DNA from 3 places in the Alteromonas sp. BL110 genome. Region 2 is predicted to be linked to each of the others. Evidence: predicted binding sites of a transcription regulator. Region 2 holds the regulator's gene; each other region holds the start of a gene.

Region 1 (6,162 bases), 270 kb from region 2:
TAAACAAATGGCAAAAACAAAAATGGCGTACATTAAAAGGAATGCCCCACCACCGTTCTTAGCTGCACCGACTGGGAAACCCACCAAATTACCAATGCCCACTGCAGAGCCTGCAGCAGCCAATATAAAACCTATGCGCGATCCGAACTGTTCTCTGGCCCCGCTCATATCCCTTCCTCTTGTTGAGTTATTGTTATAGCAGTTCGCTTGTTACGCCCTGTGGCATACAAATCAGTTTTGGATAGAACAAACACTTTTTTGCATTCACAATTTGTACTTGTTGTTCGTACTTGGACCTTGTCGGAATCAAGCCGCGCGAACTGGTATTATTTATTATTAGGATGGCGTTTATTGTTATGACTCACGTGTGGCGTCAACGCGTTGTATTGCTACCTCTATGGGCGTATCAATACGCTGCACCATTCCCAAAATAGCATGGTAACAGCAGTGAAATAAAAAGTCTTGATGTTGAACTTGCTGAAATGATGATAGACCGTATCACCAAGTTACCACTTCGCCATTCCAGTCGATAAAATGGCAAGCTTGGTTCCGATCAAGCACTGAAAGATGGTGAATAAGCTGTTTTGCGGTGAACTCAGGCATAAAGAGTTTTTTGGCGGCGACATTCTTTTGAAAAGGCTTCGATAATCCTGTATCAACGGTACCTGGGTGGTAACAAACCAGCATGACATCCTTTAATCTACGTTTGTACTCTACCGACGCTGTTTTGACAAACATATTGAGCGCGGCTTTCGATGCACGGTAGCCATACCATCCGCCAAGCCCGTTGTCTGATATGCTCCCTACTCTCGCGCTTAGACAAACAAGGGTGGCCCCTTCTTTACTCATAACGTTGACTAAATGCTTAAGCCATATGGAGGGAATAATGCTGTTTGTCGCGAAGTACGCAGTCAGGGCTTCCTCGCTGACCTCTTCTAAACGTTTTTCGGGGTGAATACCTTCGCTTTCGTTATGCAAAAAACCGGTTGTTATTACTACCGTATTTAACACAACGTCTTGTTCAGCGAGTTGTTTTACAAAACCGCTGATATGCTTATCATCCTGTTCAGAAATTTGATGATACGAAACATTTTCTAGGTTGTTACTTTCAGTTGCAGCTGCACGACTTACTGCAAACACCTTTGCGCCTGCACTACGATATTGTTCGATAAGCGCAGACGCTATACCGCCAGATGCGCCCACTATAAGTACGTTATTTTCCATTCGGCTCTCCCGGTACACAGCGATCGCACTGGCGTTTTTTTCCCGTTAAAAGGTAAGAAATGGTATATCTATGTTTTGCGAATACATTGTAGAAAGCATCGGCGGCATAACGAATAACGGGCCAGCGAAGCGGAGCATAAATCCAGCCCATACCTACTGCTTTCCACGCTTCATGGGTAACATCAAGCCCAGTAATTAGGGTACCATCTTCGCGAAGCCCATGAATTCTTGCATTAAGTGCATGCCAATTCATGGCCGGGTAACGACTTGCAAAATCAGGTGCCTGAATGTCGACCAAGGTGAGTTTGTTATGCTTGTCTCTTTTGCGTAAATGACGCATTTCGGCTATGCACAAGGGGCAATAACCATCATAAAAAATAATCACTTCTACCTACCTCTGCCACATAAGGCGCTTATCGCTTAAAAGACGATTTCGCCCATGCAAACATGGAAAAATAAAGAATACATCGCGTTTGCCACGCGCTAACCGCGCTCTTGTTGTAATCAGTTTAAGACCGTTTTAAGCCGTCGCACGTTATTCTTATTTAATATTCGTTTATACGATAAAAAAACACGCTTGGATGACTTGTGTTGTGACTTACCCGCACCCACACTACAAGCAAAGATTATGAGAGGTTTTATTATGGCAAATTTACAAGTGGCCACGTTAGCAGGCGGATGCTTTTGGTGTATCGAATCTGCATTTAATACTGTCGAAGGCGTAGAAAAAGCAATTTCTGGCTATGCAGGTGGTGAAAAAGCCGATCCGACCTATGAAGAGGTATGTACAGGAAGCACTGGCCATGCAGAAGTTGTACAAGTAACGTTTGATGCAGACAACATCAGCTACCGTGAAATTCTAGAGATTTTCTTCGCGCTACATAACCCTACTCAGCTAAATAGACAGGGTAACGATGTGGGTACACAGTATCGCAGCGCAATCTTCTATCATGATGATGCACAAAAAGCGGAAGCTGAAAAAATTATTGCACAAATCACAGAGGAAGAAATCTGGCCTGACCCGGTAGTCACTGAAGTAGTCGCTGTGAATAACTACTATGACGCCGAAGACTATCATCAGGATTATTTCAAAAATAATCCGCAGAACCAGTATTGTTCTATGGTGGTTGCACCTAAGCTTGCAAAGTTCAAAAAGACTTTTGCTTCTCGCCTTCGCAGCGATGCATAAGTAAAATAAGCTTTATTAGCGGCGTTTTACAGGTTGGCTAAAAACGAAAGGGTTGCCTAGTAGCAACCCTTTTTCAATTTTAAGAACATCGTAAGTAGATAAACGCTAATCAAACCAAACATCATTGATTTCTATCGAAAACAGCAACGGCGCTAAATCTTCATAACGCGTTTTATGCGCTTCACAAGTCGCGTTTTTCATGTAATTTTTTTCCCACGGATCGTTGATGATCCATAGTGTGTTATCAATAGTGACTAACCCCTCCATTGATGAATTGTCCATTGTGTATTGTTTGCAATTTTGGTCGCCGGCAACGTCAAAAATAATGGTAATCCGCTTCGTCGGCTTGCTACCGCTGGTATCAATGATCCATAGCTCATTGTCATTTCTAGCCGCGCCAAACAAATAAGACTCGCCTGTTGAATGCGTATATAAAGCCAAGCCATTTATGGGGTGATTACCCGAGGTAAACGAAGGAAGCTGAAGGTTCGGTTCGCTCACACTGGCAAAATCGCTCGAAGAGAAAAAGTTTTGATCAATAGACAATGTGAAAATTCTCGGTTGCCCCGCCTTATCTTTTTCTAATGCCAAATACAAAGTACCGTCTTCTGACATAGTCAGGCCTTCAATACCGTCATTTGGAAAATTCCCTACTTCCAAAACAGTAGGAAACTGGAGCGGACGCACATCTGACATTTCAACTGCGCCATTGTCCTTTCGCGTTAGTTTAATCAACAGGGTTGGGTAGTCTGTAGAGCCTGTATCTTCGTACTTGGTTTCACAACGGGGGCTTAAGGCGCCTGTACGGGTTGCATCTTCTGTGACCGTATAAATGACATTAGCATCTCTTGGGTCTACCGCTAACGCTTCTAAATCTGGTTGCTCGCTTAAGTAGTTATAGAAGCAGCTTCGGCGCACATTCCTTGAAAACGAAAAGCGCTCACTAGACGCACTTAGCGTTGCCGTGTCTGGAGAAATACTGTGTAACTTCAACTGCTGAGTAACATCTGCGCTTGCATCTGCAATGGTAACAAGCTCTCCGTCCAACACGACTAGCCCAGAAGTTTGTGGGTCGAACATGACTTTTCCAGAGTCATCAAGAATCCAGTTCCCTACCGTTGTTTCTGTCAAATCGGTAGGTTCTGGACTAATAATGACATCTTTGGGCTCGCTGCATGCAGTGACCAGCATCGCGATTAAGACAGTGGCGGATAAATATTTAAGCATAATATGAAGTCCTCTTCCGACTCACTAGAGCGAGAGCAAAAGCAAAAACTGAAAAAATTGTAAGGGAGTATATCGAGCATACCGTTTACGCACAAAAAAGAGTAAGGTTATAGCGATTATTTACATACCAATGCGTTTGTGGTGTGTAAAAGACAATCAAGATCGTAAAGCGCCTCAATGTAGGGGCAAAAAAAGTTTTAGCTAGTAAATCGAGTATTGAAGGAGAAAGTCATTCCTACGCAGCACTTGCCCCAAGTCATAGCAGGGCCAATAGTTAGAAAAGTGACGCCTACTGAAAGCCATATATGGGTAGTCACCTGTAACGCCGAAGCACCACTATTAAAACTGTCGGTCTGTGACCAGGCAATATCAGGTGAGTGCCGGAGTGAAACTGTACGCGTAGGCTCTTGTGCTTTTATCCATGTCATCTCTTTTTATGCGGCTGAGACTTTTAAAGACAGAGCGCGAATTAGCTATCAACTGTTTTTTGACGATCCATCTGCCCAAGCCAGATGGGAAAAAGAACAGCGCGCAATACTCTACAATGGTCAATCTTCGCCAAGCTTTCACTACACAGAAACACCCGAAACCATTTTGCATGGCTCTTGCCGCAAACCCCACTTTGACAATGATGATGCGCTGGCGCAGGTTGACGTTCTTCATAAAAATGCGTTTGAAAAAAACAAGGGCTTTCCCGATCTTTTATTGATGACGGGAGATCAAATTTACGCAGATGATGTCGCTGGGCCAATGCTTAAAGCTATTCACAGTGTGATAGAGCGTTTAGGCCTTTACCACGAGGGGCTTGAGGGCGCAGTGGTAAGCAACACTAGTGAACTCGCAACCCATGAGTTTGGGTTTTATGAACGTGAACAGCTTCTGCCGCAAATAGCGACCAATACGGTACTGTCTTCAATATTCTTTGGTGCTAAGAAAAAGCCTGTGTTTACGTCGGTAAATGCACAAAACCATTTAATTGGCAGTGCAGAGATCATCGCTATGTATTTGCTGGTGTGGTCCGATACGCTGTGGGCTGATGTCACTATAAATAAAGAGGGTATTCCAGAAAAGTATTCGAACATTTTCGATAAAGAGAATGACGCGCTTGCCGGGTTCGTTAAACAATTACCACAGGTACGCCGAGCACTAGCGCACATTCCTACCTACATGATCTTTGACGATCACGATGTCACCGACGACTGGAACTTAACGCGGGGTTGGGAGCAAGAAGTTTATAGCAATCCCTTATCGAAACGTATGATCGGCAATGCACTTATTGGCTACTTACTATGCCAAGGCTGGGGCAATGCACCTAAAAAGGTCGCGCCACTGATCGCAAAAGTACAAGAATCGATAAGTGACATAGGTTTCACTGAACACGATGAGGTTATAAACAATCTTTTGGATTTTAACAAGTGGCATTACCGCTTAGATACCACGCCTCCTATAGAAGTATTGGACACGCGAACACAACGCTGGCGCAGTGAATCAAATATGAACAAGCCGTCGGGTTTAATGGATTGGGAAGCGCTGTGTGATTTCCAGCATTCTATTATTGGCAAAGAATCTGTCATTGTTGTCTCTGCTGCCCCCATCTATGGGGTTAAAGTTATTGAGGCCATTCAAAAAATATTTACGTTTTTTGGCAAAGCGCTCACCGTTGATGCTGAAAACTGGATGGCACATAAAGGTACTGCCAACGTTATGTTAAACATCTTCAGGCACTACAAAACCCCGCCTGAGTTCATTATTTTGTCGGGCGATGTGCACTATTCCTTTGTATACGATGTACGTCTACGCTTTAGGCGAAACAGCCCCCATATCACTCAGTTCACCTGCAGCGGATTGAAAAACGCGTTCCCAGATGGGCTAATTAAGTGGCTAGATAGATTGAACCGGGTACTGTATCGCTCCAAGTCTCCCTTAAACCTTTTCACAAGACGCCGAAACATGTCGGTAAAAGCGAGAGAACCAAGCTTGGGTTATGGCGAATTATTCAACGGTTGTGCTATCGGTGTATTAAAAATTTCACAGAAAAACGCCGATGTTCAGTGCAAAGCTTTGTTGAGCAACGGTAAAGAGGTAGAATTCCCAGCTTCTAAAGACGATTAGTTCAAAAGAGGTATCTAATGAGTGATAGCGCACTGTCCATCGGATTATTTTACGGCTCAACAACCTGCTATACCGAAATGGCGGCAGAAAAAATCCAAGCGCAGCTCAATAGCCTTTTTGACGAAGACATTGTTGATCTTCACAACATTAAAGATGTAAATCTGACGCGCACAGCCGAATACGACATCATTATATTTGGTATATCTACTTGGGATTTTGGCGAGCTTCAAGAAGATTGGGAGTCTCACTGGGAAGACGTGCACGGCTTAGATTTAGCCGGTAAAACCATTGCGCTATTCGGCCTTGGCGATCAGCTAGGTTACGGCGAATGGTTTCAAGATGCATTGGGCATGCTTCACGATGCAATAATGCCTTCGGGTTGTAATATTGTGGGGTACTGGCCTAACGAA
Region 2 (6,162 bases):
GTAGGCGTCAGTGGCAAAAGGTTAATGTATTCTTTATACAACAAAGGCGCATAGTGGAGTGCGCCTTTAGTCATCTACTCGTATAGCGGTGTTACCGCGATACAAAATCAATTGCCGGAACGCAAACCTAACATATGGCAGATAGCATAGCTTAACTCGCTGCGATTTAGGGTATAGAAGTGGAAGTGTTTAACCCCTTCTTTTGCCAGAACTTTCACTTGGTCCATAGCAATATTAGCGCCTATCAAGTTACGAGTGGCTTGATCGTCGGCATCAAGACCGTCGAACATTTTATGTAGCCAGCCCGGTACGTGAACGTCCGTAAAGCCGGCAAACCTTACTAACGTTTGGTAGTTAGTCACAGGTAAAATGCCTGGAACTATGTCTAAGTCCACACCCGCCGCGGCTGCACGGTCTCTAAATCGCAGGTAAACACTCGTGTCAAAGAAGAACTGGGTAATCGCTTCGGTAGCGCCAGCTTCAGCTTTGCGTTTAAGATTTAGCAAGTCGAACTGCGCATTTGGCGCTTCAGGGTGCTTTTCAGGGTAGGCAGCAACCGAAATATCAAAATCGGCAACGTCTTTTAGTAAGGCAACTAAGTCAGAGGCATACATTTCTGTTTTGTCTACCCCTTTAGGTAAGTCGCCACGAAGGGCAACTATACGGCGAATGCCTGAGTCCCAGTAGTCTTTTGCAATTTGTTTTAGCTCATCGCGACTAGCATCAACACAGGTCAAGTGAGGAACTGCAGCTACATCAGTCTGCTGCTGAATGCGTTTTACCACATCGTGAGTTCTGTCACGCTCACCGCTATTAGCACCGTAAGTAACCGACATGTAGCTTGGTTTAAGTGGCGCTAGGCGTTCAACCGACTTCCACAAAGTCTGTTCCATGGCTTCCGTTTTAGGCGGAAAAAATTCAAAAGATACATCAATATCCCGCAGCTCCGACAGGGACTGGTTTAATGCATCGATACCTTGTGCGTAAGAAACCATGGTTTATACTCTCAAAAATGTAATATTATAGACGTTTAGACGTCTAAATTAAAGAATATATGTCTAGACGTCAAGAGGTTTACACTGCTCAATTGACCTTTTCGTGAACTTGTTTAGAATTTCTCTTCATAATATAAAAAGAGTAGACCGAGTTAGTACAATGGCAGAATGGAACGGTAAATATATTCACCCCTACGCAGAGCATGGGAAAAAGAGCGAGCAGGTAAAGAAAGTCACTGTCTCTATACCTATTAATGTGCTTAAAGCACTTACTGATGAGCGTACCCGCCGCCAAATCAATAATTTGCGCCACGCCACTAATTCGGAACTGTTGTGTGAAGCGTTTTTACACGCGTTCACCGGGCAACCTTTGCCTAACGACGATGACCTGCGTAAAGACAACCCCAATCGCGTGCCGGCTGAAGCTAGACGGATTATGGAAGAAATGGGTATAGATCCAAGCTTCGAAAATGATGTGTCTGAAGACGACTGATATTTAGCATTAAAGAGAAACGGCGCAGTAATGTAAGTTAAGCTTACAATACTGCGCCGTTTTTTATTTACTGGTGTTCTTTGAGCGTACCTTTTACAAGTAATGGTTGAGCGTTAACCCAACCACTATAGTATTTAACTGAACAAGTGCAGTCTTGAACTAGACCAATATAGTCTTGAACTAGACCAATATAGCCTTATGCGCCAAAATTTTACTCTTCTGGAGCTTCAGGCACGCGAGCAACACCCGATTCAATGGCAGCTTTTGACACGGCCGTAGCGATACGTTCGCACAAACGTGGGTCCATAGGTTTAGGAATAATATAGTCCTTCCCAAACGTTAGGCTGTCACTTTTACTTGCAGTTAATACTTCTTCTGGAACAGGCTCCTTCGTGATAGCACGAAGGGCTTCAACCGCCGCCACTTTCATTTCATCGTTAATAGCCGTTGCGCGAACATCTAGGGCGCCGCGGAAAATAAACGGAAAGCACAGCACATTGTTTACTTGATTAGGGTAGTCAGAGCGTCCGGTCGCCATGATAAGGTCTTGACGTACTTCGTGAGCAAGTTCAGGCTTTATTTCAGGGTCTGGGTTAGAGCATGCAAATACAATTGGGTTTTCTGCCATTAACGAAAGCGCTTCAGGCGGTAAAACATCAGGGCCTGATACACCTACAAAGATATCTGCGCCTTCCATTACGTCTTCAAGCGTACGCTTGTCAGTATTGTTAGCAAATAGCTTTTTGTGCTCGGTTAAGTCTTCGCGTCGAGTATGGATAACGCCTTTTCTGTCTAACATATAAATACGCTCACGCTGGGCGCCGCACTTAATAAGTAGCTCCATACAGGCAACCGCTGCTGCACCGGCACCCATACACACGATTTTAGCGCTCTCTATATTCTTTCCCTGAATCTCTAGAGCGTTGAGCATACCTGCAGCGGTTACAATAGCGGTACCGTGCTGATCATCATGGAAAACCGGAATTTTACAGCGCTTAATGAGCTCTTGTTCAATTTCAAAGCACTCAGGCGCTTTGATATCTTCTAGGTTTATACCGCCAAATGTGTCAGCAATATTCGCCACGGTATTAATAAATTCCTCAGTCGTACGATGCTTTACTTCAATATCAATGGCGTCTAGACCAGCGAAGCGTTTAAACAACAGCGCTTTACCTTCCATGACAGGTTTTGAAGCTAATGGGCCGAGGTTCCCCAGCCCTAAGATCGCGGTTCCGTTACTAATAACAGCGATAAGGTTGCCTTTACCCGTATACTTATAGGCATTATCTGCATCTTCGGCGATTTCTCTGACTGGCTCGGCAACGCCTGGGCTATAGGCAAGAGCAAGATCGTCGACGCTATCTGCTGGTTTAGATAGCTCTACGCGGATTTTTCCAGGTGTGGGTTTGGCGTGATAGTCGAGTGCGCGTTGTCTAAAATCTGACATGTAAAAAGGTATCCTTAGATGTAGGGTTCATCGGTGTTTTCGTTCACGCTCTGTAGCTATTTTATTATCGTTATAGTTATAGGTAGATAAACGTAAGCGCGTTACAACCACGTAATGACAAAAGTAATTATAAATAGTTGTTAGCATTGGTGTGGCATGTTGGAAACTGCAGACATGGCGTTAACCCATCCTGACTTTCCTCACACACGGCTATTGGTACTATGTCTAATATTTAGACCAAGTTTTATACCCAAAAGCGCCACAAGCCTTATCAGTAAAGCATTATTCATAAAATTAATGCTCACTATCAAGGTGCCGATCGCAACTCTAACACAGCCAATCACTGTGTACATATCTGATCAGAATTCTCAATTATCAATGTAGGTTAGGCTTACTAATTAGACCAGTAAAATAAGCCTATAATTGCCATTCATAGAATTTATTTTTACGGTTAAATGTATTTAGGGGGTGTATCTTAAAAGCAGCATAGATAGACGTACTAAAACGACTTTAGAAAATATAAATAAAAAAGTCCTCGTTAATTTTAGGTTTTATATTTCTGATAAAATACTAAGAAAGCCCTTTCTAATTAGCTTTGAAGACGCAGGATATGACAGAAAGAAAACTAATCGCAGTGCTAACTGACGTGTGTGAAAATGTAAAGTCTGACGATAGTGGGTTCGTATGGCTAACTCATTTAGGGCATTGGAAAGCCCCGAAAGTAATTGCGGTGTTTAATACGGAGCAGAAGAAACAGCAAGCATTGTCTAATGGATGGGATATGGACTTTATAAGTAAGGTGAATATAGCCCTTGAATCTATAAAATCTATTTCTGCTGGTATCTATTTCGATAGTGAAGAAGCGTGTAAAAAGCAAAGTAGGGGGGACTGGGATAAACACTTGTCAAAACTCGAAAAACTTCATTAAGTATAATGAGTGTTTTGATCTTAATTGTAAGCGATATAGTCAATTAGCTCTAAATTAGAGGTGCTTGCATAAGTGGAAGCTGTTCAACAGTAGTTTCTGACATGAATAGTAACCTTCAGGCAATAAAAAAGCGCCATATAGGCGCTTTTTTCGAACTTGATATCAGGCTTACTTTTTGCCCAATGCACCGAAGCGCTTCTTGAAGCGGTCAACACGACCACCAGTATCAACGTTACGTTGCTTACCAGTGTAGAAAGGATGGCATGATGAACATACGTCTAGGTTGATGTCTTTACCAAGCGTAGAGCGGATGTTAAGCACGTTGCCACATGAGCATGTTGCTTTAATTTCTTCGTACTTAGGGTGGATATCTTGTTTCATTGGGTTACCTCACATAATAAGGCCGTATCGCTATACAACCCGAAGTCGCACACCATACGTTACTTAATTCAAATGATAAGTCGTTCAAAGAACAGCCTATCGCAAAAGAGCGGCGCATAATATAGGATGAAATTGGCTTTATCAAGCGGTTTTTGCCCAAATGTTAGGCAAGTAGGGCTAAATAAGGGGCTTTACACGAGCGACGCAAGAAAGCTAAACCGAAAACATTCCTTTCATGCTTAACAGTAAAGTATGTTTAAATATTTGTCTTTCAAGGCTAGGTCCATATGCGCCAATAGTAAAAGATGTAGCTAGATGCTAGCAGCACAAATTGCTCTAACGTTTGGCTAAGCAAGTAGCCTCTATACAAATAGTTATAGTGTAAAAAACTCAGCAAGCAATTTGCGCGCTGTAAAAGTCATCAAATAAGGTAGAACGTTCGCAATGGCCTATATTCAAGTCGCCGTGCCAGTGCCACTGCGCCAACTTTTCACATATACCCACGATAAGACACTCAGTGCGGGCGTTAGAGTGGTTGTGCCTTTTGGCCCACGCAAACTGGTGGGCGTAGTCGTTGAAACCTTACACAAATCCGAAAGCGAGATTGAAAATTCTGACAAGCTAAAAGCCATTGAGTCAGTACTTGACGATAGCCCTATTATAGATAATGTGTTGCTGAAAATGGCGCAATGGCTGTGGCAGTATTATCATCATGCGCCGGGTGAAGTGCTGCACGCCATGCTGCCTGTTTTATTACGCAAAGGCGAGTTGGCCACTCCCACACCACAAGACATGTTAATGCTTACCGAAGAAGGCAAGCAGACAGTTGCAGATACGTTATCACGGGCGCCTAAACAACAAGCCTGCTTCACTGCCCTGGCTGGTGGTGCTTTGCTAGCCTCGCAGGCGCGTAAACAATATGGTGCACCTGCAGTTAAAGCGCTTGTTGAAAAGTCTTTGGTACATATCGAAGAAATAGCACCTGAGTTTAAGCCAGGTAGTTGGCTTGCCTCGTTATCGCTTTCTGAAAAGCCAATTCCCGACACAGAGCAATCGGTTGCCATTGCCGCACTTAATCGTCAGCAAGGTAACTTCGCGGTAAGTTTGCTTGAAGGGGTTACCGGTAGCGGTAAAACGGAAGTGTACCTTCAAGCCATTGAACCCTTACTGCGCGACGGAAAACAAGTGCTGATACTTGTGCCAGAAATTGGACTTACACCGCAAACCGTGTCTCGTTTTGAGAAGCGCTTTGGCATTGCTGTGGGCGTTTTGCATTCTCAGATCTCTGATAAAGAACGTTTACATGTTTGGCAACGTGCAAAAGCCGGTGAACTCGGTATTATCATTGGCACCCGCTCGGCTATTTTCACGCCGCTGCATAACCCCGGCATGTTGATTGTAGATGAAGAACACGACGAGTCTTTTAAGCAGCAAGATGGGCTTCGCTATCACGCTCGTGACCTGGCAGCAATGCGTGCCAAGCAGCACAATATTCCGCTGTTACTAGGCAGCGCCACGCCCGCGTTTGAAACACTTAACAACGCACTAAATGGCCGCTATGCCCATTTGCAGTTAACCAAGCGAGCGGGAGGTGCAAAAAGCACGCATCAGCATGTATTGGACGCCCGCGACCAACCTATTCATTACGGCATTTCACAAGGCTTGCTAACGATAATGCGCCAGCATATTAGCGCAGGAAATCAGGTATTGGTATTTGTGAATCGAAGAGGTTACGCGCCAGCGCTGCTTTGCCATCGCTGTGGTGAAACCGTCATGTGTAAGCGCTGTGACCGACCTTATACCGTGCATAAAGCGCAGAACCGCTTACAGTGTCATCACTGCGGTGGCATGCGCTCAATGCCATCGAACTGCGAAGCTTGCCATCACAATGAATTAGTGACGGCGGGTACGGGGACCG
Region 3 (6,162 bases), 1.6 Mb from region 2:
CAGAAAAATACGATGAAAACCTCGCACAATCGCTCAACTACCGATATCTTATAATGTTAGGAGAGAGTGCGTGGGGACTAGCAAGCGAAAAGCTTGTAAACACGGTCAATTTGACTACCGATGACGTAAAATGGCGCGAGTCCACAGGTAAACGTCCCTGGTTAGCAGGGATGGTTAAAGAAAAAATGTGTGCGTTAATTGACGTTGAAGAATTAATATCTATGCTTAACAAAGGCTTAGGCAGTAACGACCAGACGCCATAGTATTGGGAGCCAGGTTCATGAGCGACGAAAGAATGAATAATAACGCTAGCGACAGTAACGATGAAGTCCTTCAATGGGTGACGTATCGCTTAGGTGAAGAAACTTACGGTATTAACGTAATGCAAGTACAAGAAGTGCTGCGTTATACCGAAATAGCCCCTGTACCCGGTGCGCCCGATTATGTGCTTGGTATTATCAACTTGCGTGGTAACGTGGTAACCGTCATTGATACCCGTGCGCGTTTTGGGCTTCCACCAACGGAAATCACAGACAACACTCGTATAGTGATTATTGAGTCTGACGAACAGGTTGTCGGTATCTTAGTGGATAGCGTCGCCGAAGTGGTGTACTTAAAATCTTCAGAAATCGACAGCGCACCTAACGTTGGTACTGAAGAAAGTGCTAAATTTATCCAAGGCGTTAGCAATCGTGATGGCGAACTGCTTATTCTTGTTGATTTAAATAAATTGCTAAGCGACGAAGAGTGGGATGAGCTTAGCAGTATCTAAATAAAATGAATAGGCGGTAAGTATTGTCGATGCCGCCTAGATTTCCCCAAGGGTTACGTCCATGGATTGGCAGCTTGCTGCACCTACCTTAATTGAACTTATTTTGTGCGGTTTTATCATTGTGCTTGCTGTTGCGGTAAGTATCCTCTATTCGCACGTTAAGCAGTTACGTACAGCTTTAAGCGATAGTGATAAAAATAGTACCTCTGCTATTGCGCGAATTGAGGCGCTCGCAAAAAATGCAAATAATCAACAAACCGAGGCGCAAGCACGCACTCTGGTCATTACTCGCCATCTTCAAGAGCTAGATGAAAAGCAAGCCGATATAGAAAATCAGCTTCGTGAACTCAAGCTGCAAGACCCTTCACTACGTCTATATCAGCGCGCTGCAGACTTAGTTAAGCAAGGCGCTAGCATTGAGGAAATAATCGAGGCCTGTGACATTCCCCGCGCCGAAGCCGAGATGTTAATGATGGTGCATAAACAAAACTGCTAGTTGTTTGGTATTCATAAGCACGCCTTAAAAAGAAAACGTTTAGACGTCTAGACGTAAAGATGTTGACATATTGCCAGTAATAGACACAATACAGGTATTGTAATTTATCACTGGAGTCCTCTATGCCAATTCGTATTCCTGAGCAGTTACCCGCACAGAATGTACTACTAGGTGAAAATATTTTCACCATGGACATGGATAGGGCTGCCAATCAGGATATTCGTCCCCTTGAAGTCGGCATTCTCAATTTGATGCCGAACAAGATAGAAACAGAAGTCCAATTACTTCGCCTGTTGTCGAATACGCCGTTACAAATAAACGTAGACTTGATTCGAATTGATAATCAAGCGCCAAAAAATACCCCTCAGTCGCATATGGATGCCTTTTATCACGACTTTTCAGCGGTAGCCAATAAGAAATACGACGGCCTTATTGTTACTGGCGCGCCCCTTGCGCTGATTGATTATGAAGAAGTGAAGTATTGGGAAACCATGACCACAATATTGGAATGGGCACAGCGTCACGTTAATTCTACTCTGTATTTATGTTGGGCTGCTCATGCCGCTATGTATCACTTTTATGGTATTACTCGAGAACTTAGAGACGAAAAATTTTCAGGTGTCTTTAAACATAAAGTGAACGATCCTAATAACGAACTATTAAGAGGCTTTGACCCAACGTTCTATGCGCCACATTCTCGTTATGGACATATCGATACCTCTCTCTATAACAGTGTTGATGGTATAAATGTGGTAGCAGAATCTGAGGATGTAGGCGCTTATATTGTGGCGTCAGAAGATAAGCGTATGGTATTTGTAACAGGGCATCCAGAATACGACCCTGATACGCTTAAAGACGAGTACTTACGCGACGTCGCCGCGGGTCAAACCCCAGCAGTACCCAAAAATTATTTTGAAGGGGATGATCCAGCCAAGTCTCCTATTGTACAGTGGCGCTCACACGGCAGCCTCTTGTTTACTAACTGGCTGAATTATTATGTCTACCAGACCACGCCTTTCGATTTAAGTCAGCTTGCTGAAAAGCCACAGCCAAAGAGGTAGCACGTGAGCCAAAAAACAAATTCAAACGCGCAGGCAACGCTTACAGAAGCCGCAAAACAGCGCATTCTTATATTAGACGGTGCAATGGGAACCATGATCCAGCGCCACAAATTGGAAGAAGAAGATTATCGCGGAACACAGTTTGCCGACTGGCACTGCGACGTAAAGGGTAACAACGATTTATTGGTGCTTACCCAGCCAGACATTATTTACCAGATTCATTGTGATTACTTTGAAGCTGGCGCGGATATTATAGAAACGAATACCTTCAACGCGACTACTATCGCTATGGCCGATTATGATATGCAGGCACAATCTCGCGATATCAATGTGGCTGCGGCTAAGTTAGCGCGCAAAGCGGCTGACCTGTACACTGCAAAAACACCTGATAAACCTCGCTTCGTGGCCGGTGTGTTAGGTCCCACAAACCGCACGGCGTCTATTTCACCTGATGTTAACGACCCAGGTAAGCGCAATGTCACGTTCGACGAATTAGTGGAAGCGTATAGCGAATCTACCGAAGCTCTCATTGAAGGCGGTGCTGACTTAATCATGCTTGAAACTATTTTCGATACGTTAAACGCCAAAGCGGCAGCATTCGCCGTAGAGTCGGTATTTGAAAAACTAGGTATGTCTTTACCCGTGATGATATCAGGTACTATCACTGATGCTTCAGGGCGTACGCTCTCTGGGCAAACCGCGGAAGCATTTTACTACTCAATGCGACATATTAGCCCGTTTTCCTTCGGCTTAAACTGCGCACTGGGGCCAGACCTATTGCGTCAATACGTAGATGAAGTTGCTAATGTGAGTGAGTGCTTCATATCCGCACACCCTAATGCAGGTTTGCCTAACGAATTTGGTGAATACGATATGGAAGGGCCTGAAATGGCCGAACACATCAAAGAATGGGCGCAATCCGGGCTTGTAAATGTTGTTGGTGGCTGTTGCGGTAGTACCCCAGAGCACATTCGCGATATTGCCAATGCGGTTGAAGGTATTGCGCCGCGTAAGGTACCTGTATTTGAACCTAAAATGCGTTTGTCAGGCCTAGAGCCGTTTGTACACTAGGAGGGCATAATGAGCGCAGAATTTTCTACATTTATTAATATCGGTGAGCGCACCAACGTTACAGGCTCTGCTCGCTTTAAACGTCTTATTCTTGAAGGTGATTATGAAACCGCACTTGATGTCGCAAGACAGCAGGTAGAAAACGGTGCTCAAATCATTGATATCAATATGGACGAGGCCATGCTTGATTCAAAGCAGGCCATGATCACCTTTTTAAACCTGATTGCCTCTGAGCCCGATATTAGCCGTGTACCCATCATGATCGACTCGTCTAAATGGGAAATTATCGAAGCCGGGCTAAAATGCGTGCAGGGTAAAGCCATCGTTAACTCTATTAGCTTAAAAGAAGGGGAAGAACTCTTCTTAAACCAAGCCAAGCTAATAAAGCGCTATGGTGCTGCAACCGTAGTTATGGCGTTTGACGAGACTGGCCAGGCCGATACACAAGCCCGCAAAGTTGAGATTTGTCAGCGCAGCTATAAGCTGCTGACAGAAGAAATCGGCTTTCCACCTGAAGATATTATTTTTGACCCCAATATTTTTGCAGTAGCGACGGGTATTGAAGAGCACGATAACTACGCGGTTGATTTTATCGAAGCTACCCGCGAGATACGTAAAACCTGTCCGTACTCCCATATTTCTGGTGGCCTTTCTAACATTTCTTTCTCGTTCAGGGGCAACAACCCAGTACGCGAAGCTATGCACTCTGTATTTCTGTACCACGCTATTCGCGCTGGTATGGATATGGCTATTGTTAATGCCGGTCAGCTAGAGGTATATGACGAAATTCCCGCTGAACTTCGAGATGCGGTTGAAGACGTGATTCTAAATCGCAGAAGTGATGCCACAGAGCGCTTGCTTGATATTGCCCCTAATTATCAAGGTGATGGTAAGGCCGCCGCGAAAGAAGACTTAAGCTGGCGCGAGCAAGAAGTGAATAAGCGTTTAGAGCATGCGCTTGTTAAAGGCATCACCGATTACATTATTGAAGATACCGAAGAAGCGCGTCAGCAAGCTGAGCGTCCGCTACACGTTATCGAAGGGCCATTAATGGATGGCATGAACGTAGTAGGGGATTTATTCGGTGAAGGTAAGATGTTCCTTCCGCAAGTAGTAAAGTCGGCCCGCGTTATGAAAAAAGCGGTTGCCCATTTACAGCCTTATATTGAAGAAGAAAAGTCGGACGACGCTAAAAGCAACGGTAAAATTCTTCTAGCTACGGTAAAAGGTGACGTTCACGATATTGGTAAAAATATTGTAGGCGTGGTGCTTCAGTGTAATAACTTTGAAGTGATTGACCTTGGCGTGATGGTGCCGGCCGCAACAATTCTACAGACAGCTAAAGATGAAAATGTAGATATGATTGGCCTTTCTGGTCTTATAACCCCTTCGCTAGACGAGATGGTACACGTTGCTAAAGAAATGGAGCGTCAGGGCTTTGATATCCCCTTACTTATTGGCGGTGCAACCACATCAAAGGCGCACACAGCGGTAAAAATCGAACAAAATTACCATGCGCCTGTGGCTTACGTTCCAAACGCAAGTAGAGCCGTTGGCGTATGTCAGCGTCTTTTAAATAAAGCGTCTCGCGATATTTACGCACAAGAACTGGCCAAAGAATACGATACGGTACGTGAACAGCACGCCCGTAAAAAGCCGCGTAGCAAGCCAGTGACATTAGTTAAGGCTAGAGAAAACGCCTTTAAGCCAGACTTTACGACTTTGCCTGTAAAACCTGCGAATTTAGGTGTTACACCGGTAACAGCCGATTTAGCTACGTTACGTAACTACATTGACTGGACACCTTTCTTCTTAACTTGGTCTTTAGCAGGAAAGTACCCGCGTATACTTAAAGATGAAGTAGTAGGTGAGCAGGCCCAGTCATTATTTAATGATGCCAACGCCATGTTGGATAAAATTATTGAAGATAACAGTCTTAAGGCAAAAGGCGTTATTGGTTTGTTCCCCGCTAACCGCGTTAATGACGATGTTGAGATTTATACCGATGAATCTAGAAGTGAGGTTCAAGGCGTTGCTCATCATCTGCGTCAGCAAACGCTAAAAGACAAATTTGCCAACTATTGTCTGGCAGACTTTGTTGCTGAGAAATCGAGTGGCATAAGCGACTATGTAGGTGCTTTCGCAGTTACAGGTGGTATAGGTGAAGACGAGCTTGCTGATAGTTATATTCAAGCTGGCGACGACTACAACGGCATAATGGTCAAAGCAGTGGCAGACAGATTAGCCGAAGCGTTTGCGGAATATCTGCACGAGCAAGTGCGCAAGCATTACTGGGGTTACGCCGCTGACGAATCACTAAGCAATGAAGAGCTGATTCGTGAAAAATACCAAGGCATTCGTCCAGCTCCGGGCTACGCTGCGTGTCCAGAGCATACTGAAAAACAGCTTATTTGGGATTTATTGTCAGCAGAGCAGCACACAGGTATGAAGCTTACCGAAAGCTATGCGATGTGGCCGGGCGCATCGGTATCCGGATGGTATTTTGCTCACCCTGACTCGAAATATTTTGCCGTTGCTAAAATTCAAGCCGACCAGGTAGAAGATTACGCTACACGTAAAGGCTGGACCTTAGAAGAAGCCGAGAAGTGGCTGGGTCCTAACTTAAGTGATTAATGCTGACGAGGCAGGGAAAGTGTATGCAAATAGATAAGCCTTTTAGTCAGGCCTGTGAGAACAACAAGCGCGCTATTTTAGGCGTGCTTGAGCAAGCTTTTGCGAACTGCCGACAAGTATTAGAGATA

Evidence for each region. The regulator MetJ, encoded in region 2, represses methionine synthesis genes. The targets are predictions, from matches to a motif close to TAGACGTCTAGACGTCTA.
Region 1: a site for MetJ is predicted at 1,774-1,791, ahead of msrA (peptide-methionine (S)-S-oxide reductase MsrA). Genes of this name have one in related genera too.
Region 3: a site for MetJ is predicted at 1,309-1,326, ahead of metA (homoserine O-acetyltransferase MetA). Genes of this name have one in related genera too.

Annotation. Positions count from the first base shown of each region.
Region 1 covers NZ_CP031967.1:2,488,547-2,494,708, reverse strand. The annotation lists gene D1814_RS10815 (sodium-dependent transporter) at 1-168, opposite strand, end outside; gene D1814_RS10810 (SDR family NAD(P)-dependent oxidoreductase) at 499-1,224, opposite strand; gene D1814_RS10805 (thiol-disulfide oxidoreductase DCC family protein) at 1,214-1,609, opposite strand; gene msrA (peptide-methionine (S)-S-oxide reductase MsrA) at 1,868-2,413, shown strand; gene D1814_RS10795 (hypothetical protein) at 2,519-3,640, opposite strand; gene D1814_RS10790 (alkaline phosphatase family protein) at 3,887-5,752, shown strand; gene fldB (flavodoxin FldB) at 5,770-6,162, shown strand, end outside.
Region 2 covers NZ_CP031967.1:2,216,726-2,222,887, forward strand. The annotation lists gene metF (methylenetetrahydrofolate reductase) at 108-995, opposite strand; gene metJ (met regulon transcriptional regulator MetJ) at 1,156-1,488, shown strand; gene D1814_RS09730 (malic enzyme-like NAD(P)-binding protein) at 1,700-2,935, opposite strand; gene D1814_RS09735 (hypothetical protein) at 3,546-3,863, shown strand; gene rpmE (50S ribosomal protein L31) at 4,032-4,244, opposite strand; gene priA (primosomal protein N') at 4,689-6,162, shown strand, end outside.
Region 3 covers NZ_CP031967.1:596,545-602,706, reverse strand. The annotation lists gene D1814_RS02685 (chemotaxis protein CheW) at 1-263, shown strand, start outside; gene D1814_RS02680 (chemotaxis protein CheW) at 281-772, shown strand; gene D1814_RS02675 (DUF2802 domain-containing protein) at 834-1,268, shown strand; gene metA (homoserine O-acetyltransferase MetA) at 1,391-2,329, shown strand; gene D1814_RS02665 (homocysteine S-methyltransferase family protein) at 2,333-3,400, shown strand; gene metH (methionine synthase) at 3,410-6,034, shown strand; gene D1814_RS02655 (DUF938 domain-containing protein) at 6,058-6,162, shown strand, end outside.